3 regions of the Rhizobium sp. LARHSG275 genome follow, and region 1 is predicted to be linked to each of the others. Evidence: predicted binding sites of a transcription regulator. Region 1 holds the regulator's gene; each other region holds the start of a gene.
What was found. The regulator LexA, encoded in region 1, represses DNA repair genes until DNA is damaged. The targets are predictions, from matches to a motif close to TGTTCNNNNTGTGTTCNG.
Positions count from the first base shown of each region.

Region 1 (8,107 bases):
GCGTACCATAGGGAAGAAACATGACCACAGCAATGCCATAATTGCATGGCTCGTATTCGGTGCTAAGCTATGGAAATAACTATGAAAATTTCAATTAACCTGTTTTCGGTTAATTGGAATAATGGTTGAAGACGACGATCTCGTCCGCACGCGACATGTTGAGCTGATAACGCGCTTTTTCGTCCAACATATCCTTGTCGAGCGAACCGTCACTCAGCAGCGCGACCTGATTTTCCAGATGTTCGCGCTTCGCCTTCAAGACTGCAAGCTCTTTTTCACGCGCAACACGCTGATGCTCGAACGTCTCCGTCGCGCGCAGGCCGTAATCGCCATGGATGCAATGATAACCGAAATAGGAGAGGAAGGCGACCGTCATGGCCGGAATGACGAAGCGACCGATCTTTCTCTTCTTATGATGCTTTGTCCACATACACGCATGCTCTTGAACGCATTACCAATTCGTTCAATCTAACGCGCAGAGATTAACCGTTCGTTGACTCTAAAAACCGCGCAATAAAAAACCCGCGCCGGTGAACTGACCCCCCGAAAGTTGGACATCCAACCTTCGGGGGTCTGTTCACGGGAAGGCGCGGGTCAAGCCATTGGAAATCAGATCCGATCAGCCGCGAATGATCGAGCGACCGGCATACTGGGCCTGGGGGCCGAGGCCTTCCTCGATGCGGATCAGCTGGTTGTACTTGGCAAGGCGGTCGGAGCGCGACAGCGAGCCGGTCTTGATCTGACCGCAGTTGGTGGCGACCGCGAGATCGGCGATGGTCGAATCTTCGGTCTCGCCGGAGCGGTGGGACATGACGGCTGTATAGGCCGCCTTGTGCGCCGTGTTGACGGCATCGAGCGTCTCCGTCAGCGTGCCGATCTGGTTGACCTTGACGAGGATCGAGTTGGCGACGCCCATGCGGATGCCGTCGCGAAGACGGGCGGAGTTGGTGACGAAGAGATCGTCGCCGACGAGCTGGGTCTTTTTGCCAGCCAGGTCGGTCAGCGTCTTCCAGCCGTCCCAATCGTCTTCGGCCATGCCGTCCTCGATCGAGATGATCGGATACTTGCCGGCGAGCTCGGCCAGATATTCGGCCATGGCGCCCGATTCCAGCGTGCGGCCTTCACCTTCGAGAACGTATTTGCCGTCCTTGAAGAATTCGGTCGAGGCGCAGTCGAGGCCGAGGCACATGTCGTCGCCCGGCTTGTAGCCGGCTTTCTCGATCGACTTCATGATGAAGTCGAGGGCTTCCGGCGCGCTCTTCAGACCCGGTGCGAAACCGCCTTCGTCGCCGACATTGGTGTTGTGGCCCTGGCTAGCAAGCTCCTTGCGCAGCGTATGGAAGACTTCCGAACCCATGCGCACGGCTTCGGCGATCGAATCGGCGCCGACCGGCAGGATCATGAACTCCTGGAAATCGATCGGGTTGTCCGCGTGGGCGCCGCCGTTGATGATGTTCATCATCGGCACCGGCAGCAGGCTGGCGGAAGCACCGCCGACGTAGCGGTAGAGCGGCAGGCCGGACGCCTGGGCGGCAGCCTTGGCGACGGCGAGCGACACGCCGAGGATGGCGTTGGCGCCCAGGCGCGACTTGTTCGGCGTGCCGTCCAGCTCGATCATGATGTTGTCGATCTGGATCTGGTTTTCGGCGTCGATGCCGCCGATCGCGTCGAAGATCTCGGTGTTGGCGGCTTCGACCGCCTTTTCGACGCCCTTGCCCAGGTAGCGCTTGCCGCCGTCGCGCAGTTCGACCGCCTCATGCGCGCCCGTCGAGGCACCCGAGGGAACGGCCGCGCGGCCCATGCTGCCATCTTCGAGATAGACATCGACTTCGACGGTGGGGTTGCCACGGCTATCGAGAATCTCGCGGGCGATGATATCGGTGATTGCAGTCATGGGTTCTTCCTGCTCGGTGGGTGATAAATCGGTTCGAAACCTGTCTTAGTCGAAGGCGTGCAAATTACAATGCTGCAATTTCCAGCCCTTCGGACCGTGTTCGGATCTCGCCTATAGCACGATCATGTCAGGCTGTTGAACGTCAAGCCTTGGCGACCGCATCGAAGGCGAGTAGCTTTTCAAGCAGCCGCGGCATGTCCTTGAGATAGACCATGTTGGGGCCGTCGGAAGGTGCATTGTCGGGGTCCTGGTGGGTTTCGACGAACACGCCGGCGATACCGGTAGCCACCGCTGCGCGCGCCAGCGTTTCCACGAATTCCCGCTGACCGCCGGAGGATTCGCCCTGCCCGCCCGGCTGCGCCACGGAATGGGTCGCATCGAAGATAACGGGGGCGCCCATCGCCGCCATGATCGGCAGCGAACGCATGTCGGAAACCAGCGTGTTGTAACCGAAAGAGGCGCCGCGCTCGCACAGCAGCACGTTCGGGTTCCCGCTGGCATTGAGCTTCTTCAGGACGTTCTTCATATCCCAGGGAGCGAGGAACTGGCCCTTCTTGACGTTGACGACGCGGCCGGTCTTGGCCGCGGCAATAAGAAGGTCGGTCTGGCGGCAAAGGAAGGCCGGGATCTGCAGGACGTCCACGATCTTTGCCACCTCGGCGCATTGTTCGGCGGTATGAACGTCGGTCAGGACGGGAAAGCCGAATTCCTTCTTGAGGTCGGCAAAGACCTCCATGCCCTTTTCGATCCCGATACCGCGTTCGGCCGAGAGCGAGGTCCGGTTCGCCTTGTCGAAGGAACTCTTGTAGACGAGGCCGATGCCGAGCCTTCCGCAAAGCTCCTTCAGCGTGCCGGCAACCATGAAGGCGTGGTCGCGGCTCTCCATCTGGCAGGGACCGGCAATCAGCGACAGGCGGCCGGTATTGGAAAAGGTGACCTGGCCTTGGCCTTCGCCGACCCTGACGTCGGAATTCGTATCAATGCTCATCGTGTTTCCTCGAAGGCGAAGAGCGTGCCCTGCCCGGGCGCGGGCTTCACCAGAATGCGATTGTTCTTGCGCGTGTATGTCACCCCGTTAGCAGCCAAATGCGCTTCTGTCACGGCAAGATCGGCAACAGCAAAGAGGATTGCCCGGCCGCGCAGGCCGCGATCTGCGGATGAGCCGGCGATGTCGAAATAGGCCTCCAGCCCTTCCGGCGTCATCAGACCGATTTTCGCATTCGACGCCGCGACATTGACGCCGAAACCGGTTTTCTCGACTGCCGATTGCGCCGCTGCAAGGCCGACGAAGGCAGCGAATGCGGCCGGTTCCGGCGCGCAAAGCGCGATCTCCGTTATGCCGGTCACGCCATTGGCATGCGTCTCCAGCGCGGCGCGGTCGGCCGGCAGCGGATTGATACGCTCGACGGTGAAGAGCAAGAGATCAGGCGCGCGCAGGTCGCCGGCAAAAGCCAGCTTGAAGCCGGCAATCGTCTCGGAGCCGTCCGGCATCGTCATCGGCCGGGTGAACTGCAGCATCTCCCCGGCGCTCGACCCGTTGCCGACGAAATCCTGATGATCGATGCCGGCATCCTTGCTGCCGAAGGCCACCGCCGAAAGCCCCTCCGCGCCGCAACGGAAGCGGAAAGCCCGGTTGCGAGCGGTGAAGACATTGCCTCGTCGCGCCGATGCCTCGCTCTCCTCGACGCTCGCGATCCCGAGCGGCTCCAGATAGGTCTTGTCGGCAAAGAAGACGCAGGCATTCTCCGTCCCGAAGGGGTGGCGCGCATCGGCGGCAACGGTGAAGCCGAGCTTGCCGAGCCTTTCGCGCGCCAGATCGATGTCGACGACCGGCAGCACGACATGATCCAGCGGGTACGGTTTGGTGGAATGCGTGTTCATCATATCCCTCCTCAAATCGGCAAGAGATGTGCGACAGCGCCACCCTCAATGCAAGACATGTGTCCAATCCGGCGAATGAAAATAAGAATCTCGACGAGTTGGTGCCAAGTTTTACGGAAATTTAGCTACTTGCGGAACACATATGGAACATATAGTGTCTGTTCTGGATTTGTTTCAATCACGAGGTCACAACGTCGATGCTCACGCGCAAACAACAGGAGCTTCTCCTTTTCATTCATGAGCGCATGAAGGAATCCGGCGTTCCGCCATCTTTCGACGAAATGAAGGATGCCCTGGACCTCGCTTCGAAGTCCGGGATTCATCGCTTGATTACAGCGCTCGAGGAACGTGGCTTCATTCGCCGCCTACCGAACCGGGCCCGCGCGATCGAGGTCATCAAGCTTCCGGAGGCCTACAGCCCCAGCATCCAGCCGCGGCGCGGCTTTTCGCCGAGCGTCATCGAGGGCAGCCTCGGCAAGCCCCAGCCGGTCGCCGCCCCCGCTGCCGCAAAACCCGTCGCCGACAACGGCAACTCAGTCTCCGTGCCGGTCATGGGGCGCATCGCCGCCGGTGTTCCAATCTCGGCGATCCAGAACAACACCCACGACATCGTCGTTCCGGCCGACATGCTCGGCTCCGGTGAACATTATGCGCTGGAGGTGAAGGGCGATTCGATGATCGACGCCGGCATCTTTGACGGCGACACCGTGATCATCCGCAACGGCAGCACCGCAAGTCCTGGCGACATCGTCGTTGCTCTCGTCGACGACGAGGAAGCGACACTCAAACGCTTCCGCCGCAAGGGCGCCTCGATTGCGCTCGAAGCCGCCAACCCGGCTTACGAGACCCGGATTTTCGGGCCGGACCGTGTCAAGGTTCAGGGCAAGCTCGTCGGTCTTATTCGCCGCTATCACTGACCTTGGCTAAACCGGGCTCGGTAAAACTATTGCTGCGCCAGTCATAGGCGCGATGGCGCATCCATGGCCGCGACAATGCATCGAATGCGGTTGCCACCTCCAGGCCGGCGTTCGTGAAGCGCAACTCGACGGAACCGGTCCTGCGCAGCGTTTCACCGGTGAAGAGCGTCGCACCTGAGCGGCAGCTGTTGAAGCGCAGGCGGACCGACGTCACGACGATATCGGCGGCGTCGCATGCGGGGCCGAGATAGGCGGCATTGTCGATGACGGCCACGACCTGGCCATTGCCAAGCCTTGATGTGCACCAGGCCTTTTTGACGCAGGAAAAGCGGTTTGCTTCACCGGCCGCTGCGGCTGCACGCATCGCGGTCCTCGCTTCGGTCTGCTGATCGCGGGAAAGCCTGACGCGGCGGTCTTCTCCCTCCGGCGGGATAGCAGGACCATCCAGCATCTTCGGCGGATCATGCGTCGGCAGGACCAGCGCCCTCTGCCATTGGTCGAAGATGAAATCCGGCGGTCGTTCACGGTTGGACGCCATGGCTGCCGCCTCGACGACCGCGACGAGATTGCCATCCTCCGAAATTACCAGATCCGGCAGCCGGGGAACCGGTAGAAGCAACAGGAGGAGCGTCGAGACTGCGATGATCGATGTGCCGGAATGGCGCAGTCGCGTCCGGAGCAGCGTCAGCAGAAGAAAGCCTGCCACGGCGACGGCGAAATACCAGGCGGGCAAGCGGCCAACGTCGATATTGCCGCCCCAGCCGGACACCGTCTTTGCGACTGCGATCACCAGATCGAGGCCGAATCCGACGACCTTCCAGGCCCAAACATCCAGACCGAAAGGCATGAGCAGCATCGCCAGCAGCCCGGCCGGCATGACGATAAAGGAGATGATCGGCATCGTCGCGAGGTTTGCCGGCAGGCCATAGGCGGTCAGGCGATGAAAATGCTCGATCGAAAACAGCGCGGTTGAAAAGCCGCCGATCAGCGACGTCAGGAAGACGCCGCCGAAGAAACCCGCAACCGTAACGATCGGCCTGATGATCGGCAGCTTGAGGAAGGCGTTTTCGCGGACGCGCCGGTCCTTCCATAGCTGATAGCCCGAGACCAGCGCCAATGTCGCTGCAAAGGACATCTGGAAGCTCGGACCCAAGACCTCGGACGGCGAAATGGCGATGATGACGAGCGCGGAGAGCGCGACATTGCGCAGGCTGATCGACGGCCGGTCGAAGAAGACGGCAATCAACATGATGGCCATCATGATGAAGGCGCGTTCGGCAGAGACCCCAAAGCCCGAGATCAGGAAATAGGCGGTCACGGCGATGAGCGCGCCGGCGGCAGCGATCTTCTTCGTCGGATAGGCCTCAGCGACGCCGGGAAAGAGGCTGAGCAACATCCGGAACCCAACGAAGAAGATACCGGCCGACAGCGCCATGTTGAGGCCGGAGATGGCGACGATATGAGCCAGGCCGGACTGGCGCAGCGCTTCCGTCGTCTCATTCGAGATGGCGCGCCGCTCGTCCGTCACCAGAGCAGCGGCGAAAGCGCCGGTGTCGCCAGGCAAGATCGACCTTATGCGGTCGCCAATGCCGCTGCGCAGCCAGTAGAGCCCTTCGAGCAGAGCTTCCCACGTCGATCTTGCCGCCTGCGGACCTGCCTGCCAGTCGACCTTCGACGGCGCGCCGTAGAAGAAGCCGTTCGCGCCGATGCCATCGAAATAGGCACCGAAGGAGAAGTCGTTGAGCTCAGGAAGTGCTGGACCTGCCGGCGGCGTCAGCCGCGCCCTGCCGGTTATGATATCACCGATCTCGAAGGGCGCGTCTGCGCCGCGGGTGATCGCGGTTATGCGTTCGGGCGACCGCTTCACTTCCGGCGCCTCCGTACCGATGACGGCAAGAATGTAGCGCCACCGGCCGCGACCGTCGCCTTCGCGCCGTTCCACACGGCCGGTCACCGTCGTCGTGACGGCGGAATCGAGGATCACGGTCGAAGCCCGCCAGCTCTCGAGCTGCGCGGAGGCCATGCCGCAGGCCACAAGTGCAAGCGCCAGCAGCGTTGCCCGCAATGCCGCCCGGCTGCGGCTGGCGATGAGAACGGCGACGATCAGCAGCAACAGGCAGAGCAGCGATGCAACGAGCGGAAAGTCCGATGCCGCGAGAAACCAGAAGGCTGACCCGGCACCGAGGAAGACAGGCGAGACCAGCAGCAGACGGCCGTGGTCCGCCTCTTCGCTCAGCATGCCCATGCCGATACGCAGCGATTGCGAGGCTGCTGCCGGCAGCCGGTGCCGCAAGGGGCTCGTCGACTGCGTTCTTGTCGGGCGCTTCACCATGACAGGTGGAGAAAAACCGGCGGAGTCGGCGAGGCCTTCGCCTGCTTCCGGCCGCAATTCGACTGTGGTCAACTCCTGCATGTGCCGCCCAAGCCCAGCTGCGAAGGCGGCCAGAATGCAACCTCCGATCAAATCCGGCAAGCATAATCGATTGAAATACGAGGGAAAATCGCAAGCGCCAAAAGACGAGTTGAATCATCGGCTTCCGATATGCGTGCGGCTCATCGCTGCAGTGCCTAAAAGGTGATACCGCAATGCACAAAATGCCGTCACGGTAACTTGGCATTAGCTTCGCGATCATATAGCTATCGGTGAGGACGCTTAACCCCTATGGCGCTTTTATGGCGCCACCGCCATTTCGGAGGATCAGCATGACGGATCAAAGCGCTACAATAAAAATCGGTGACAAGTCTGTCGACCTTGCTGTCAAAAGCGGCACGATCGGCCCGAGCGTCATCGATATCGGTGCCCTCTACAAGAATACGGCTTCCTTCACCTACGATCCGGGTTTCACCTCGACGGCATCCTGCGAATCGAAAATCACTTACATCGACGGCGACGAAGGTGTCCTGTTGCACCGCGGCTATCCGATCGAGCAGCTCGCCGAGCATGGCGACTTCCTCGAGGTCTGCTACCTGCTGCTTTACGGCGAACTGCCGACCACCGTGCAGAAGAAGGATTTCGATTATCGCGTCACGCACCACACCATGGTGCACGAGCAGATGAGCCGCTTCTTCACCGGCTTCCGCCGCGATGCGCATCCGATGGCCGTCATGTGCGGCTGTGTCGGCGCCCTGTCGGCCTTCTATCACGACTCCACCGACATCACCGATCCGCACCAGCGCATGGTCGCCAGCCTGCGCATGATCGCCAAGATGCCGACGCTTGCCGCCATGGCCTACAAGTACCATATCGGCCAGCCCTTCGTTTATCCGAAGAACGACCTCGACTATGCCTCGAACTTCCTGCGCATGTGCTTTGCCGTGCCTTGCGAGGAATATGTGGTCAATCCGGTGCTTGCCCGCGCCATGGACCGCATCTTCATCCTGCATGCCGATCACGAGCAAAACGCCTCGACCTCGA
Region 1 covers NZ_JBIXJN010000002.1:249,618-257,724, reverse strand. Annotated here, with positions in the region: gene ACIPSK_RS03215 (FtsB family cell division protein) at 110-430, opposite strand; gene eno (phosphopyruvate hydratase) at 620-1,894, opposite strand; gene kdsA (3-deoxy-8-phosphooctulonate synthase) at 2,037-2,882, opposite strand; gene ACIPSK_RS03200 (VOC family protein) at 2,879-3,775, opposite strand; gene lexA (transcriptional repressor LexA) at 3,973-4,692, shown strand; gene ACIPSK_RS03190 (ComEC/Rec2 family competence protein) at 4,673-7,105, opposite strand; gene gltA (citrate synthase) at 7,396-8,107, shown strand, end outside.

Region 2 (8,107 bases), on a different contig from region 1:
TCAGCTTCTCGTAAATCTTCTGCTCTTCCGTGACGCGCAGGCAATAGGGCACCTTGATCACGCAAATACGGTCGATGAAGGCCTCGTTGTTCTTGTTGGCCTTGAAGGTTTGCCATTCCGCTTCGTTCGAATGCGCAAGGACGATGCCGGAGAAGGGTATGGCGCCGATATTCTCGGAGCCGATATAGTTTCCCTCCTGCGTCGCCGTCAGCAGCGGATGCAGCATCTTGATCGGCGCCTTGAACATCTCGACGAATTCGAGCACGCCCTGATTGGCGCGGTTGAGCCCGCCCGAATAGCTGTAGGCATCGGGATCGTTCTGGGAATAGGTCTCCAGCTTGCGGATATCGACCTTGCCGACCAGCGACGAGATATCTTGATTGTTCTCGTCTCCAGGCTCGGTCTTGGCGATGGCGATCTGGCGCAACCGCGAAGGCTGTACTCTGACGACGCGGAAGCGGGAAATATCGCCTCCGAAATCGTCGAGCCGTTTCAGGCACCACGGGCTCATCAGTCCGCTCAGGCGCCGCAGGGGAATGCCGTATTGCTCCTGGAGGAGCGATCCCATCGTGTCCGGGTCGAACAGGTTGAGAGGACTTTCGAAAACGGGGCTGATCTCGTCACCCGCCTTCAGCACGTAGATCGGATGAACCTCCATCAGCAGCTTCAGCCGCTCCGCCAGCGATGACTTGCCGCCGCCGACCGGGCCGAGCAGATAAAGGATCTGCTTGCGCTCCTCGAGCCCCTGCGCGGCGTGCCGGAAAAAGGAAACGATGCGTTCGATTGTCTCTTCCATGCCGTGGAAGCCAGCAAAGGCCGGATAGATCCGCATGGTCCGGTTCATGAAGATCCGGCCGAGGCGCGCGTCCTTGGCGGTATCGACCATCTGCGGCTCGCCTATCGCGGCGAGCAGGCGCTCGGTCGCATTGGCATAGGCAAGCGGTTCCTTTTTGCAAAGGTCCAGATATTCCGCGATCGACATATCGGTTTCGCGACGCGCATCATAACTGCGGGTGAACGCATCAAATACGGATTCGCTCAGCATGGGCCCTCCATTCAAGGTTAATGCCACAGGCTTCAGGTGTCCCTATAACCATCGAGATGGCCATGACGTTCCTGAGAATCAATAGTTTCTTCGGTTATTCCACGCTCACCGGCCATTTCTAGCAATGCACAAAATTGTGCATCCACCGGTTCTTTAATTACTGTACGAAACTGTCGGTCAGTATAGTTGAGAAAGCCGCCATCGCGGTATCAGCACATTTCACGACGTGACAGAAAGATGAAAAAGGTGTGCAATGTCGCCCGTGATTCGAGATCACGAAAGTCAGCGATTGGCAGGCGGCGAACCCCCTTCGATCGGTGAATATCGATGCGCGACGGACCGTATGTCATCGAAATTTGGGGATATTCTTAGAGAAACAGGCGCATGACTATCATGCGCCTGATTTGCGATCATGTCTCCACAGGCCTCTCAGCCGTTGAACGCATTCTCGAGCGCAGCGACGTCGATCTTGACCATGCCGAGCATCACTTCGGTCACGCGCCTTGCCCGCTCAGGGTCGCTGTCGGCGATCATCTCCGATAGCACGCGCGGCACGATTTGCCAGGAAAGGCCCCAGCGGTCCTTCAGCCAACCGCAGGCCTCCGGCGTGCCGCCATTGGCGAGGAATGCCTCCCATATTCGATCGATCTCGGCCTGACCTTCGACGAGGATCGCAATCGAGAACGAATGGTTGAAGCTATCGAGCGGGCCGGCCTTCATTGCCAGGAAGGACTGGTCGGCGAGCGTGAACTCGATCAGCTCGACGCTGCCGGGAGGCCCGCTCGGCGTTTCCGCCTGAAGTATGGTGGTGCGGCCGATCCTGGAGTCCGGGATAACAGACACGTAGAATTCGACGGCTTCGCGCGCTTCCTCGGCGAACCAGAGATTTGAAACGACCTTCGGCATGAAAACGGCCTCCTTGTTGACGGGTGTTGATCCGGACTGCTGTCCGATGCCTCAAGGACGCCTTACTGGCGCCGGTTCCGACACGCCGCGATCGGAATTTTAGCCCTGCCCGCCCGCATCTCGACCACAGCCGGGCTCGGCGGCGGCCTTGCCGCCTGTAACATGCCGCCTGGGATAGCGCCGGCTCGGGAATGAAAGCAGAACATCTTTTCTGGTCTTTCCTTCCCGAATCACTACATTACGCGCCATGAGCAATAGTTTCGACGATATGCCCTTCTTCGACGAAGAGCCGGGCGAGATGGCGCGCAAGCCGCAGCCGCCTGCCGCACCCGCCGAAAGGGCGCCCGCCGCCGGTGGCGGCATCGCCGCACGCGCCATGGCGGCCCGCGACGGCGGCAAGCGGCCGGATTACCTCACCGGACTGAACCCCGAGCAGACCGAAGCCGTCGAAACGCTGGAAGGCCCCGTCCTCGTGCTCGCTGGCGCCGGCACCGGCAAGACGCGGGTGCTCACCACCCGCATTGCCCATATCCTCAATACCGGCCGCGCCTTTCCCTCGCAGATCCTCGCCGTCACCTTCACCAACAAGGCCGCCCGCGAGATGAAGGAGCGCATCGCGCTGCTCGTCGGCGGCGCCGTCGAAGGCATGCCCTGGCTCGGCACCTTCCATTCGATCGGCGTCAAACTTCTGCGCCGCCACGGCGAGCTCGTCGGCCTGCGCTCCGATTTTACCATTCTCGACACCGACGACGTCGTTCGCCTGATCAAGCAGTTGATCCAGGCCGAGGGTCTCGACGACAAGCGCTGGCCGGCCAAGCAGTTCGCCGGCATGATCGACACGTGGAAGAACAAGGGGCTCGGCCCGGCCGATATCCCCGAGGGCGACGCTCGCGCCTTTGCCAATGGCCGCGGCCGCGATCTCTATTTCGCCTATCAGGCGCGCCTGACGACGCTGAACGCCTGCGATTTCGGCGACCTGCTGATGCATCCGATCGCGATCTTCCGCAAGAACCCGGACCTCTTGAAGGAATATCACGGCCGCTTCCGCTATATCCTCGTCGACGAGTACCAGGACACCAACACCGCCCAATACATGTGGCTCAGGCTTCTCGCCCAGCGATCCAAAGGCGAGCCGCAGAACGTCTGCTGCGTCGGCGACGACGACCAGTCGATCTACGGCTGGCGCGGCGCGGAGGTCGACAATATCCTGCGCTTTGAAAAGGATTTCCCCGGCGCCAAGGTCATCAAGCTCGAGCGCAACTATCGCTCGACCGAACATATCCTTGGCGCCGCCGCCCATCTGATCGCCCATAATGAGGGTCGTCTCGGCAAGACGCTGTTCACCGACCGCTCCGATCCGGACGACGTCAAGGTGCAGGTCCACGCTTCCTGGGATTCGGAGGAGGAAGCCCGCGCCATCGGCGAGGAGATCGAGCAGCTCCAGCGCGGCAAGCATCTCTTGAACGACATGGCGATCCTCGTGCGCGCCTCGTTCCAGATGCGCGAATTCGAAGACCGCTTCGTCACCCTCGGCCTCAACTACCGCGTCATCGGTGGCCCGCGCTTCTACGAGCGCCTCGAGATCCGCGACGCCTTGGCCTATTTCCGCCTCGTTGCGCAAGCCTCCGACGACCTCGCCTTCGAACGCATCGTCAACACCCCGAAGCGGGGCCTCGGCGATACGACGGTGCGCGCGCTGCACGACTATGCGCGTGCCCGCGATATCCCGATGCTTGCGGCGGCCGCCGACATCATCGAGACCGACGAGCTGAAGCCGAAGGCGCGAAAGGCGCTCTTCGACGTGATTCAATCTTTCCGCCGATGGCAGGAACTGCTTGAAAACACACCGCATACCGAGCTGGCCGAGCAGATCCTCGAAGAGTCCGGCTATACCGACATGTGGAAGAACGACAAGAGCGCCGAAGCGCCGGGCCGACTTGAGAACCTCAAGGAACTGATCCGCTCGATGGAAAGCTTCGAATCGATGCGCGGCTTCCTCGAACACGTCTCGCTGGTGATGGATGCCGAGACCAACGAGAACCTTGATGCCGTCTCGATCATGACGCTGCACTCAGCCAAGGGTTTGGAATTCGACACCGTCTTCCTGCCCGGCTGGGAGGAAGGCCTCTTCCCGCACCAGCGCTCGCTGGACGAGAGCGGCCGCGCCGGCCTGGAGGAGGAACGCCGCCTCGCCTATGTCGGCATCACCCGCGCCAAGCATCGCTGCCACATCTGGTTCGTCTCCAACCGCCGCATCCATGGCCTCTGGCAATCGACCCTGCCCTCACGCTTCCTCGACGAACTGCCGGACACCCATGTCGAGGTCGCTCAAATGGAACAGAGCTACGGCGGGTACGGCCGCGGTGGCTACGGCCAGTCCCGCTTCGACAAGGCCGAACCCTTCGCCAATTCCTATTCCACGCCCGGCTGGAAACGCGCCCAGGCCAACAAGACCGACGCCACACGCGACAATTGGGGCACCCGCTCCGGCCACGCCGTCGAACGCATCGGCTACGGCGAGAGCGGCCCGAAGGGGCGCACGATCGAAGGCGAGCTGGTTGCCAAATCGACCTCGTCGGAACCGTCGAGATTCACCCTCGGCGACCGCGTGTTCCACCTGAAATTCGGCAACGGCAACATCACCGGCATCGAAGGCAACAAGCTGACGATCGAGTTCGACCGGGCCGGACAGAAGCGGGTCTTGGACGGGTTCGTCGAGCGCGTGTGATCTCACCTCGGCACGACGCGAGAACGTTTACCCGAGCATCCGCATCCTTCCGATCCCAAGAATATCGTTGATCAGCGCAATGCCGATTCCGGTGGCGACGATTCCCAATCCGATCAGGAAGAGCCGGCGAGACCGATCATATTTGACGGCAAAGAGAGAGTCGCGCGCCAGCAGATCGGCAAAGACCTTCACCTGGATGGCGATGCCGATCGTCAAGAACAGCATCGGCGGAATATCGATGCGACTCCAGTCGTTGGGGTTGGAAACCCAGACACTGATGAAATTGAGCGAGAAACCGAGGATGATCCCGGCCGCTGTCAGCGACCCGTTGCGAAATGTCGCATCGATCTTTTCGTCGGGATCCGGCTCGGACATGGCTTCGCTTCCCGCTGCTGAGGGTAAGAAAGGCAGAAATCATGATCCAGAGCAAGCTCGACCTGACATCGCCCTCACAGGAAGCAGACGAAATGTCGCAGCCGCGCAAACCCCGGCACTCCGCCCATGGCTCCTCCGCACGCTTCATTACGACAATTTCAGGCAAACACGGACATGGATTTAATCGCCTCCAGACGAAGCAATCGCTAAAAAAAGCCAATAATTCCAATGAAACAACTTTGGTAACCGAAAGGTTAACGTGCGTCGCCCCGCGCCGTCAATCGCACTTCTACCCTGTCAAAACGTCGCTTTGACGCCTTGCGCAAATCAGCTTAGCCCAAAGGCTGCCCACCCATGAAAGGCGGGCTTCACGACGAACTTTTCGAAGGAGGTTCAAGTGACCAGTGTTTCATCTCTCGGCAGCACAATGACCCAGTACCAGTCTCCGCTTTCCAGTCTGGACAAGAATGGCGACGGCGTCATATCGGCGGACGAGTTGGCCGCCGCCTCGCAGTCCCCGACATCGGCCATGGCGTCGACCGACGGCGACGACAGCGGCACCGATATCGTCAACAAGATCACCGCCGACATTCTGTCGCTGATGCTGTCCATGCAGAAGACCGACAGCAGCGACGATCAGGCCGACGGCAGCGATCAGAGCGACGACAATTCCAAGGGCGTCTTCGCCGCGATGGATACGAATGGCGACGGCAAGTTGACCGAATCCGAATTTCTTGCCGCCGAACCGAACAGCATCAAGACTTCGGGCGACAGCGATCCGCTCCTCACCAAAGTGCTGAGCGACATGCAGACGGCCCTTCAGGCCTACCGCAATACCTACGGCGCTTCCGCCGCAGCAGGCGATTCCGCAACCGAAGACGTGGCGGCGGTCTAGCTGGCTGAAATCCGGGCTCTGCCGGGGGAGCCTCGATCCATCGATGCCGCACAAAAGTGTCCACGCAGGCAGATCGATTTGGCGGCACTTGCCACCGTCGTCGGCCGTGTCTGCGATCCGGAAATCATGCACGTGCCTTGCCGCTCCGTTCCATTTCACCACGAGAACCGCCACCAGCTATCGCAATGATTGCATTAGAGCATTCTGCTTTGACGACTTAGTGCCGCTAGCGCCAGAATTAACACTTGCGCGTTCGCGCCTGGAAATCCACTAGTTGATCCATTCGGTGTGCTTAGCGTCCTACACTGCAATAAGCGAAGGGATTGAGCCTTGATGAAAGCGCTGCTGCTCGTCGACATTCAAAACGGCTTCTGTCCAGGCGGCAATCTGCCGGTGCCTGACGGCGACAAGGTGGTTCCCGTCGCAAACAGACTGATCGACAGCGGCAAATACGACCTGATCGTCGCCTCGCAGGACTGGCATCCGCCGGGCCACGGCAGCTTTGCCTCCGCCCATCCGGGTGCCGCCGCCTTCGAGATGGGCGAACTGTCGGGCAAGCCGCAGATGATGTGGCCTGACCACTGCATTCAGGGTACGCTTGATGCCGAACTGCATCCCGAACTCAAATCCGAAGAGATCGACCTGATCCAGCAGAAGGGCGAGAATCCTGATATCGACAGCTATTCGGCCTTCCGCGACAATGACCGCGATGCCTCGACCGGCCTTTCCGATTTCCTCGAGGATCAGGGCGTCACCGACCTCGACGTCTGCGGACTGGCGACCGACTATTGCGTCAAGTTCTCCGCGCTCGACGCGCTGGAGATGATGCCTGGTATCCACGTGCGCTTCATCGAGGACGCAAGCCGCGGCATCACGCCCGAAGGCGTCGCCGCCGCCATCGAAGAGATGCGGGCGCATGGCATCGCGATCATCGACAGCGTCAAGGCCTTGGCCGGCTAATTCAGCTCGGATACCGCCAGAAAAAACCGCGTCGAATGTCGGATCGGTGCAAGTTAATCCGTCCTCGGCTCTGAACACACCAACAATGGGAGTTGAGAGATGAGAAAGCTAGTTGCTGCAGCCTTCGTCAGTTTGGACGGTGTCATGCAGGCGCCGGGCGGGCCGCGGGAGGATCCGACCGGCGGCTTCACGCAGGGCGGCTGGACCGTCAATTATTGGGACGAGCCGATGGGCCAGTTCATGGGCGGGATCTTTACCGATCCCTTCGAACTGCTGCTTGGCCGCAAGACCTACGAAATCTTCGCCGCGCACTGGCCCTTCGTCGGGAAAGACGATCCAATCGGCAAGGTCTTCAACGCCGTGACCAAATATGTCGCGACCACTTCCACGGAGCCGCTCACCTGGGCAAATTCCGTCGCCCTGCGTGGCGAAGCCGCCGCCGAAATCGCCCGGTTGAAGCGAGAGGACGGTCCCGTCCTCCTGACACAGGGCAGCAGCGGCCTGTTGCAGACCCTATTGGCGCGTGAGCTGATCGACGAATTCCGGCTCCTGACTTTTCCGCTCGTCCTCGGCCAGGGCAAACGCCTGTTCGGTCAAGGCACCAAGCCGCAGGCGCTGAAGCTCACTGCCAACACGATATCGACGACGGGCGTCATCATGAGCGTCTACGAGCGCGCCGGCGCAATCAAGACAGGCACATTCGAGCTGGCGCAGCCCTCGGAGGCCGAGATCGAACGCCGGGAGCGGATGAAGCGTGAAGGCTGAACGCGCCTTTGCGATTGCGGGGCCGCGGGCACTGTCGCGTCCCTTCTATAGGCTCGTGCCCTTGTTCGTCTATTCGCGCTCCAATCGCGGCGCCACTCCCGAAGGTGTTGCCGCCGCAATCGACGAAATGCGGACGCAAGTCACAATGATCAAATGCGTGGACGTGTGTAAATAAGCTGCCGGCCGGTAGCTTATTTCAGGACGTAGACGTCGAACGTCTCATCGCTTCCGACAACCGTGCCGAAACGCTTGACGAGGCTTGTCGCGCTCTGGAAAGCAGAAATATCTTCCGGCGTCAGAGACAACCGCCAAACGTAGCTTTCACGCAGGGAAACGGGCGCAGTAATCTGATCAAGTCGCTGTGAAAGAAGGATGACAACAGGGACATGCTCACTCTGCTGCAATCGGTGTGCCGTTTGCAGAATATCGGCAA
Region 2 covers NZ_JBIXJN010000003.1:115,369-123,475, reverse strand. Annotated here, with positions in the region: gene ACIPSK_RS04430 (PrkA family serine protein kinase) at 1-1,045, opposite strand, end outside; gene ACIPSK_RS04425 (VOC family protein) at 1,475-1,951, opposite strand; gene ACIPSK_RS04420 (ATP-dependent helicase) at 2,199-4,679, shown strand; gene ACIPSK_RS04415 (hypothetical protein) at 4,707-5,054, opposite strand; gene ACIPSK_RS04410 (EF-hand domain-containing protein) at 5,452-5,949, shown strand; gene pncA (bifunctional nicotinamidase/pyrazinamidase) at 6,283-6,909, shown strand; gene ACIPSK_RS04400 (dihydrofolate reductase family protein) at 7,009-7,674, shown strand; gene ACIPSK_RS04395 (hypothetical protein) at 7,866-8,107, opposite strand, start outside.
Region 2: a site for LexA is predicted at 2,139-2,156, ahead of ACIPSK_RS04420 (ATP-dependent helicase). Genes of this name have one in related genera too.

Region 3 (8,107 bases), on a different contig from region 1:
AGAGCAGCGGCCCGAGATGATCGCCGAGTTCGCTGATGCCCGATGACAGAAACCGCTCCATCGATTCACCGGCTTCGGCAAGCACCCGCCGATTGGTGACGAAACGTGTCGCCTTCAGCGAAAAGATGAAACCGTCGGGCACGTCAGCCGCCCATTTGGCAAAGACGGCGGGCTTCTGCGTGCTGTAATAGGTGCCGTTGACCTCGATAACCTTCAGCTGGCGGCTGGCATAATTCAGCTCGTCCTTCTGCTTCAGGCTCTCGGGAAAGAAATGCCCGCGCCAGGGCTCGAAGGTCCAGCCGCCGATGCCGGTGCGGATAGTGCCGGATTTCGTCATGTCGTCCTCCCCATTCGCAGCCGCTCAGGCCGCATTGATCTCTTTCGTCATGTAGACGAGCGTCCATCCTGGCCGATAAGGGTTCGGCCGGCGACCCGTTTCCTGAAACCCGAACGCGCTGTAGAGCGCGATATTCCACTCCATCCGCGCATTCGTGTAGAGCCGGATCTCCGGCACGGCCAATTCCCGCGCCTTGCCCTCCAGCCAATGCAGCATCGCCAGCCCATGTCCGGCACCCTGAAAGGCCGGCGAGACCGCGATGCTGAACAGCATGAGGTGATCGGAATGCCGTTCGACGACCACCAGGCCGGCCGTTTGCCCGCCGATCTCGCAGAGCCAGACCTCGCCGCATTCGATCCGCGGCGCGTAATCCTCCGTCACCGGGATCGGCGGAGCACCGAAGAGTTCGGTATAGGGCCGATAGGCGGCTGTTGTCAGCGTCACGATCGTTTCCAGATCATCGGGCGACGCTGGCCGCATCGTCATTCCGCCGCAACCGCCTTCTTCACCGGGCGCCGTTCCAGCAATTCCTTCAGGAACTGTCCGGTATAGGACCGCTTTTCCTTGACGATTGCTTCCGGCGTGCCAGTCGCGACGATCTCACCGCCACCATCGCCGCCTTCGGGGCCGAAATCGAGCACCCAGTCGGCCGTCTTGATGACTTCGAGATTGTGTTCGATCACCACCACCGAATTGCCCTGGTTGACCAGTTCGTGCAGCATTTCGAGCAGCTTGGCGACGTCGTGGAAATGCAGGCCGGTTGTCGGTTCGTCGAGAATGTAGAGCGTGCGTCCCGTCGAGCGTTTCGACAGTTCCTTGGCAAGCTTGACGCGCTGCGCCTCGCCGCCCGAAAGCGTATTCGCCTGCTGGCCGACCTTGATATAACCGAGGCCGACATCCTTCAACGATTGCAGCTTGTCGCGCACGGCAGGCACCGCCGCGAAGAAATCGACGCCTTCCTCCACCGTCATGTCGAGCACGTCGGCGATAGACCTCTGTTTGAAGGTGACGTCGAGTGTCTCGCGATTGTAGCGCTTGCCGTGGCAGACGTCGCAGGTGACGTAGACATCGGGCAGGAAGTGCATCTCGATCTTGATGACGCCGTCTCCCTGGCAGGCCTCGCAGCGTCCGCCCTTGACGTTGAAGGAGAAGCGGCCCGGCTGGTAGCCGCGGGCCTTTGCCTCCGGCAGACCGGCGAACCAATCTCGGATCGGCGTGAAGGCGCCGGTATAGGTCGCCGGGTTCGAGCGCGGGGTGCGGCCGATCGGCGATTGGTCGATATCGATCACCTTGTCGATATGCTCGAAACCGTCGATGCGGTCGTGATCGGCTGGGTTTTCACGCGCGCCCATGACGCGCCTTGCCGCCGATTTATAGAGCGTTTCGACCAGGAAGGTGGATTTGCCGCCGCCGGAAACGCCGGTTACCGCCGTAAACACCCCGAGCGGGATCGACGCCGTGACGTTCTTGAGATTGTTGCCACGCGCCCCGACTACCTTGATCTCGCGGCCCTTCTTCGGCTTGCGGCGCTCATTGGGAACCGGAACGCCGAGCTCGCCCGACAGATATTTGCCGGTCAGCGAGTTTGGATTGTCCATGATATCCTGCGGCGTGCCGTGGGCGATCACCTGGCCGCCGTGAATGCCGGCTGCCGGGCCGATATCGACCACGTCGTCGGCCGACAGGATCGCATCCTCGTCATGTTCGACGACGATGACGGTGTTGCCGATGTCGCGCAGGTGCTTCAGCGTGTCGAGCAGCCGGGCGTTGTCGCGCTGATGCAGGCCGATCGACGGCTCGTCGAGCACGTAAAGCACGCCTGTCAGTCCCGAGCCGATCTGCGAGGCAAGCCGGATGCGCTGGCTTTCGCCGCCCGACAGCGTGCCGGAATTGCGCGACAGGCTGAGATATTCCAGGCCGACGTCATTGAGGAAGCGCAGCCGGTCGCGGATTTCCTTGAGGATGCGCACGGCGATCTCGTTCTGCTTGGCGTTGAAGCTTGCCGGCAGCGTCTCGAACCAGTCACGGGCGACGCGGATCGACATCGCGGTCACTTCGCCGATATGCAGCGTGTCGATCTTCACCGCCAACGCCTCCGGCTTCAGGCGGAATCCGTTGCAGGAAGGGCAGGGGGCGGCCGACATGAAGCGTTCGATATCCTCGCGCGCCCAAGCGGAATCGGTCTCCTTCCAGCGGCGCTCGAGGTTGGTGATGATGCCTTCGAAATTCTTCTGCGTCGTATAGGAGCGGGCGCCATCGGCATAATGGAATTCGATCTTGTCGTTAGTGCCGTTGAGGATGACGTCCTTGGCCTCGTCGGAGAGATCGTTCCAGCGGGTGCCGAGCTTGAAGCCGTAATGTTTGCCGAGCGCTTCCAGCGTCTGGTTGTAATAGGGCGAGGTCGACTTGGCCCAGGGCGCGATCGCCCCGTCGCGCAGCGTCCGTTCGGGCTCGGGCACGATCAGATCCGCATCGATCTTCTGCTGGGCGCCGAGGCCGTCGCAGGTCGGGCAGGCGCCGAACGGGTTGTTGAAGGAGAAGAGCCTGGGTTCGATCTCGGGAATGGTAAAGCCCGATACTGGGCAGGCGAATTTCTCCGAAAACAGCACGCGTTCATGCGTCTCGTTCAGCGACTTGTTGGCCGAACCGCCGGCCGACGTCTCTTCCGGCGGCAGCGGCTTGTCGGCGAATTCGGCAACCGCCAGCCCGTCGGCGAGCTTCAGGCAGGTCTCCAGACTGTCCGCCAGGCGTGCCGAGACATCCGAGCGCACGACGATGCGGTCGACCACCACGTCGATGTCGTGCTTGTATTTCTTGTCGAGAACCGGCGCCTCGGCGATCTCGTAGAACTGGCCGTCGACCTTGACGCGCTGGAAGCCTTTCTTCATCAGCTCCGCCAGTTCCTTCTTGTATTCGCCCTTGCGCCCGCGCACGAGCGGCGCAAGGATATAAAGACGGGTACCCTCGCCGAAATCGAGGATGCGGTCGACCATCTGGCTGACGGTCTGGCTCTCGATCGGCAGGCCGGTTGCCGGCGAATAGGGAACGCCGACGCGGGCAAAGAGCAGGCGCATATAGTCGTAGATCTCGGTGACGGTCCCGACCGTCGAGCGCGGGTTGCGCGAGGTGGTCTTCTGCTCGATCGAGATCGCCGGCGACAGCCCGTCGATCTGGTCGACATCGGGCTTCTGCATCATCTCGAGGAACTGCCGGGCATAGGCCGACAGGCTCTCGACATAGCGCCGTTGGCCCTCGGCATAGATCGTGTCGAAAGCAAGCGAGGATTTGCCGGAACCCGAAAGCCCGGTCATGACGATCAGCTTGTTACGCGGCAGATCGAGATCGATGCTCTTAAGATTATGCTCGCGCGCGCCGCGGATGGAGATCGTCTTCAGTTCGCTCATCGTCTCTGCTTTGGTTTTCTGGATAACAGCCCTTATTTAGTGATGCCGACGGGCGAGTCGAGGCTGAATATCCGCAAGGGCTCAAGGTTTTCGATTCTGTTGACAGGATCATACGGATAACCTAGAACAAATAAAGAACAAAAATCCTGATGGATGCATGCGGCTTTCTGATGGATAAACATGTGGATTAAATGCCGCCCATGCGCATCGGCGGTCCGTGATGGTTTAAGGTGCGCCGATCGATTAAACGCCGCCGGGCAGGGCGGCAGGCAGGGTGAGAAGCATGGCTGGTAGCGTGAATAAGGTAATTCTGATTGGAAACGTCGGCGCGGACCCGGAAATCCGCCGCACTCAGGATGGCCGGCCGATCGCCAATATCCGGCTTGCAACCTCGGAGACCTGGCGCGACCGCAATTCCGGCGAGCGCCGCGAAAAGACCGAATGGCACACGATCGTCGTCTTCAACGAAGGCCTCTGCAAGGTCGTCGAGCAATATGTGAAGAAGGGCGCCAAGCTCTATATCGAAGGCCAGCTGCAGACCCGCAAATGGCAGGACCAGCAGGGCCAGGACCGTTACAGCACGGAAGTGGTGCTGCAGGGTTTCGGTTCGACGCTGACGATGCTCGACGGCCGCGGCGAAGGCGGCGGTGCGAGCGGCGGCCGTGGCAGCGCCGGTGGCGGCAACGATTATGGCGACGACTACGGCGCCCCGGCTCCCTCCTCATCACCCAGCCGCGGCGGTGGCGGCGGCGGCAACTTCTCGCGGGATCTCGACGACGACATCCCGTTCTGATCGTTAGGCTTTCGCAGTTTTGTGAAAGACTGGAGAGCATGGCGTCCATAACGGCGTCATGCTCTCCTTTGTTTTCGCGGCAGATCGTTCAGACCGCGGCCTCAATCGTCTACGGCCGTTTCAGTGCGGCGTCGCGCTGATCAGATTGAACGCCGACTTAGCCCCGTCGACGACGAACTGTGCGGCAAGGGCGGCCAGGATGACGCCGAGGAGCCGTGTCAGGATGGCCCGGCCGGTGACGCCGAGGAAACGGTCCAGCCTTTCAGCGATGAGCAGCATGACGAAGGTCAGCAGCAGATTGGCGGCAAGGACGCCGATCAGCTGGGCTTTCCCGATCGAGGTGGCGAGCGTGCCGGCTAGCAGGATCGTCGCCGAGATCGCACCCGGACCTGATATCAGCGGCAAGGCGAGGGGAAAGACGGCGATATTCTCGATATGATCCTTGGTGATCGCCGCCTCGGTCGCCTTCTCCTTGCGCTCCTGCCGCCTCTCGAACACCATCTCGAAGGCGATCCAGAACAGCAGCAGGCCGCCGGCGATGCGGAAGGCGCCGATCGAAATCCCGAGCACGCCGAGCACGCCGGCGCCAAACAGCGCGAAGACGGCAAGGATGATGAAGGCGATGACCGAGCCGCGCAGCGCCACCTGCTTGCGCTCGGTCCGGCTCATGCCTGTCGTCAGGCCCAGAAAGATCGGCGCAAGCCCCGGTGGATCGATGGTGACGAGCAGCGTCGTGAAGGCGTTGATCAATTGGTCGGCGCTTGCCATCGGCTCTCCGGAACCCCATATGGGTGCGTGGTTCTAATGATTGTGAAGCGGGGATTTCGATTTGGCAAATATCCCGCGGCGGCCCGCGGCGGATTTGTCCGGTCCGGCCGCGAAACTTGCATGTTTTACCCTCTTTAAGCCGCAAAAGCCTGTTCAAAACGCGCTGTGAAATTGGCGCGGCAACAGGCTTTCCGCTATAAATCTTCCAGTGATTCTAGAAGAGATCGTGATCTGTTTTGACTGAGCAAACACCCCCCGGCGGCGGGAAGCTCCCGCCAGGCATCGAGCCCATCTCCATCATGGAGGAAATGCAGCGGTCGTATCTCGATTACGCCATGAGCGTCATCGTTAGCCGCGCGTTGCCCGACGTGCGCGACGGCCTGAAGCCCGTGCACCGGCGCATCCTCTACGGCATGTCCGAGCTCGGCATCGACTGGAACAAGAAATACGTCAAATGCGCCCGCGTCACCGGTGACGTGATGGGTAAATTCCATCCGCACGGCAACTCTGCGATCTATGATGCGCTCGCCCGCATGGCGCAGCCCTGGTCGCTGCGGCTGCCGCTGATCGACGGTCAGGGCAATTTCGGCTCAGTCGATGGTGACCCGCCAGCGGCCGAACGTTACACCGAATGCCGCCTCGAAAAGGCTGCTCATTCGCTGCTCGACGATCTCGACAAGGAAACCGTCGATTTCCGCGACAACTACGACGGCACGCTGTCCGAACCGGTCGTGGTCCCTGCCAAGTTCCCGAACCTGCTCGTCAACGGCGCCGGCGGCATCGCCGTCGGCATGGCGACCAACATCCCGCCACACAATCTCTCCGAGGTCATCGACGGCTGCGTCGCGCTGATCGACGATCCGGCAATCGAACTGCCGGAACTGATGCAGATCATTCCCGGCCCCGATTTCCCCACAGGTGCGAAGATCCTCGGCCGTGCCGGCATCCGCTCCGCCTATGAGACCGGCCGCGGATCCGTCATCATGCGCGGCGTCGCCGCTATCGAGCCGATGCGCGGTGACCGCGAGCAAATCATCATCACCGAGATTCCCTATCAGGTGAATAAGGCAACGATGATCGAGAAGATGGCCGAGCTGGTGCGCGACAAGCGCATCGAAGGCATCTCCGACCTGCGTGACGAATCCGACCGCCAGGGTTATCGCGTCGTCGTCGAGCTGAAGCGCGATGCCAATGCCGAGGTCATCCTCAACCAGCTTTATCGTTATACGCCGCTGCAGACGTCCTTCGGCTGCAACATGGTGGCGCTGAACGGCGGCAAGCCCGAACAGTTGACCCTGCTCGACATGCTGCGCGCCTTCGTCTCCTTCCGCGAAGAAGTCGTTAGCCGGAGAACGAAATTCCTGCTGCGCAAGGCGCGTGACCGCGCCCATGTGTTGGTCGGTCTCGCCATTGCCGTCGCCAATATCGACGAGGTCATCCGCGTCATCCGCCAGGCGCCCGATCCGCAGTCGGCTCGTGAAGAGCTGATGACCCGCCGCTGGCCGGCGGAAGATGTCGAAAGCCTGATCCGTCTGATCGACGATCCGCGCCATCGCATCAACGAGGATCTCACCTACAACCTCTCGGAAGAGCAGGCCCGGGCCATCCTCGAACTGCGCCTTGCCCGCCTGACGGCCCTTGGCCGCGACGAAATCGGCGACGAACTCAACAAGATCGGCGAGGAAATCAAGGATTACCTCGATATCCTCTCCTCGCGCGTCCGTATCCAGACTATCGTCAAGGATGAACTCATCGCCGTCCGCGACGAGTTCGGCACACCGCGCCGCACCGAGATCGTCGATGGCGGTCTCGAAATGGACGACGAGGATCTGATCGCCCGCGAAGACATGGTCGTCACCGTCTCGCATCTCGGTTACATCAAGCGCGTGCCGCTGACCACCTACCGCGCCCAGCGCCGCGGCGGCAAGGGCCGCTCCGGCATGACGACCCGCGACGAGGATTTTGTTAGCCGGCTATTCGTCGTCAACACCCATACGCCGGTGCTGTTCTTCTCCTCGCGTGGCATCGTCTACAAGGAGAAGGTCTGGCGCCTGCCGATCGGCACGCCGACTTCGCGCGGCAAGGCGCTGATCAACATGCTGCCGCTCGCGCCCGGAGAGCGCATCACCACCATCCTGCCTTTGCCCGAGGACGAGGCGAGCTGGGACAATCTCGACGTCATGTTCTCGACGACGCGCGGCACGGTCCGCCGCAACAAGCTGTCGGACTTCGTCCAGGTCAACCGCAACGGCAAGATCGCCATGAAGCTCGAGGAGGAGGGCGACGAAATCCTCTCCGTCGAGACCTGCACCGAACATGACGACGTGCTGCTGACGACCGCACTCGGTCAGTGCATCCGCTTCTCCGTCGACGATGTCCGGGTCTTTGCCGGCCGCAACTCGATCGGCGTGCGCGGCATCAATCTCGGCGATCGCGACCGCATCATCTCCATGACGATCGTTGGTCATGTCGATGCCGAGCCGTGGGAGCGCGCTGCCTATCTCAAGCGTTCCGCCACTGAACGCCGGGCGACGGGCGTGGATGAAGAGGATATTGCGCTGGTCGGTGAAGAAGTCACCGAGGAGGGACAGCTCTCCGACGAGCGCTATGAAGAGCTGAGAGCACGCGAACAATTCGTGCTCACCGTCTCCGAAAAGGGCTTCGGCAAGCGTTCGTCCTCCTACGACTTCCGTATCTCCGGCCGCGGCGGCAAGGGCATCCGCGCCACCGATACGTCCAAGACCGCCGAGATCGGCGAGCTGGTCGCGGCCTTCCCGGTCGATGACGGCGACCAGATCATGCTGG
Region 3 covers NZ_JBIXJN010000010.1:6,381-14,487, forward strand. Annotated here, with positions in the region: gene ACIPSK_RS14925 (DUF72 domain-containing protein) at 1-337, opposite strand, end outside; gene ACIPSK_RS14930 (GNAT family N-acetyltransferase) at 362-823, opposite strand; gene uvrA (excinuclease ABC subunit UvrA) at 820-3,741, opposite strand; gene ACIPSK_RS14940 (single-stranded DNA-binding protein) at 4,025-4,534, shown strand; gene ACIPSK_RS14945 (MarC family protein) at 4,655-5,302, opposite strand; gene gyrA (DNA gyrase subunit A) at 5,539-8,107, shown strand, end outside.
Region 3: a site for LexA is predicted at 3,864-3,881, ahead of uvrA (excinuclease ABC subunit UvrA). Genes of this name have one in related genera too.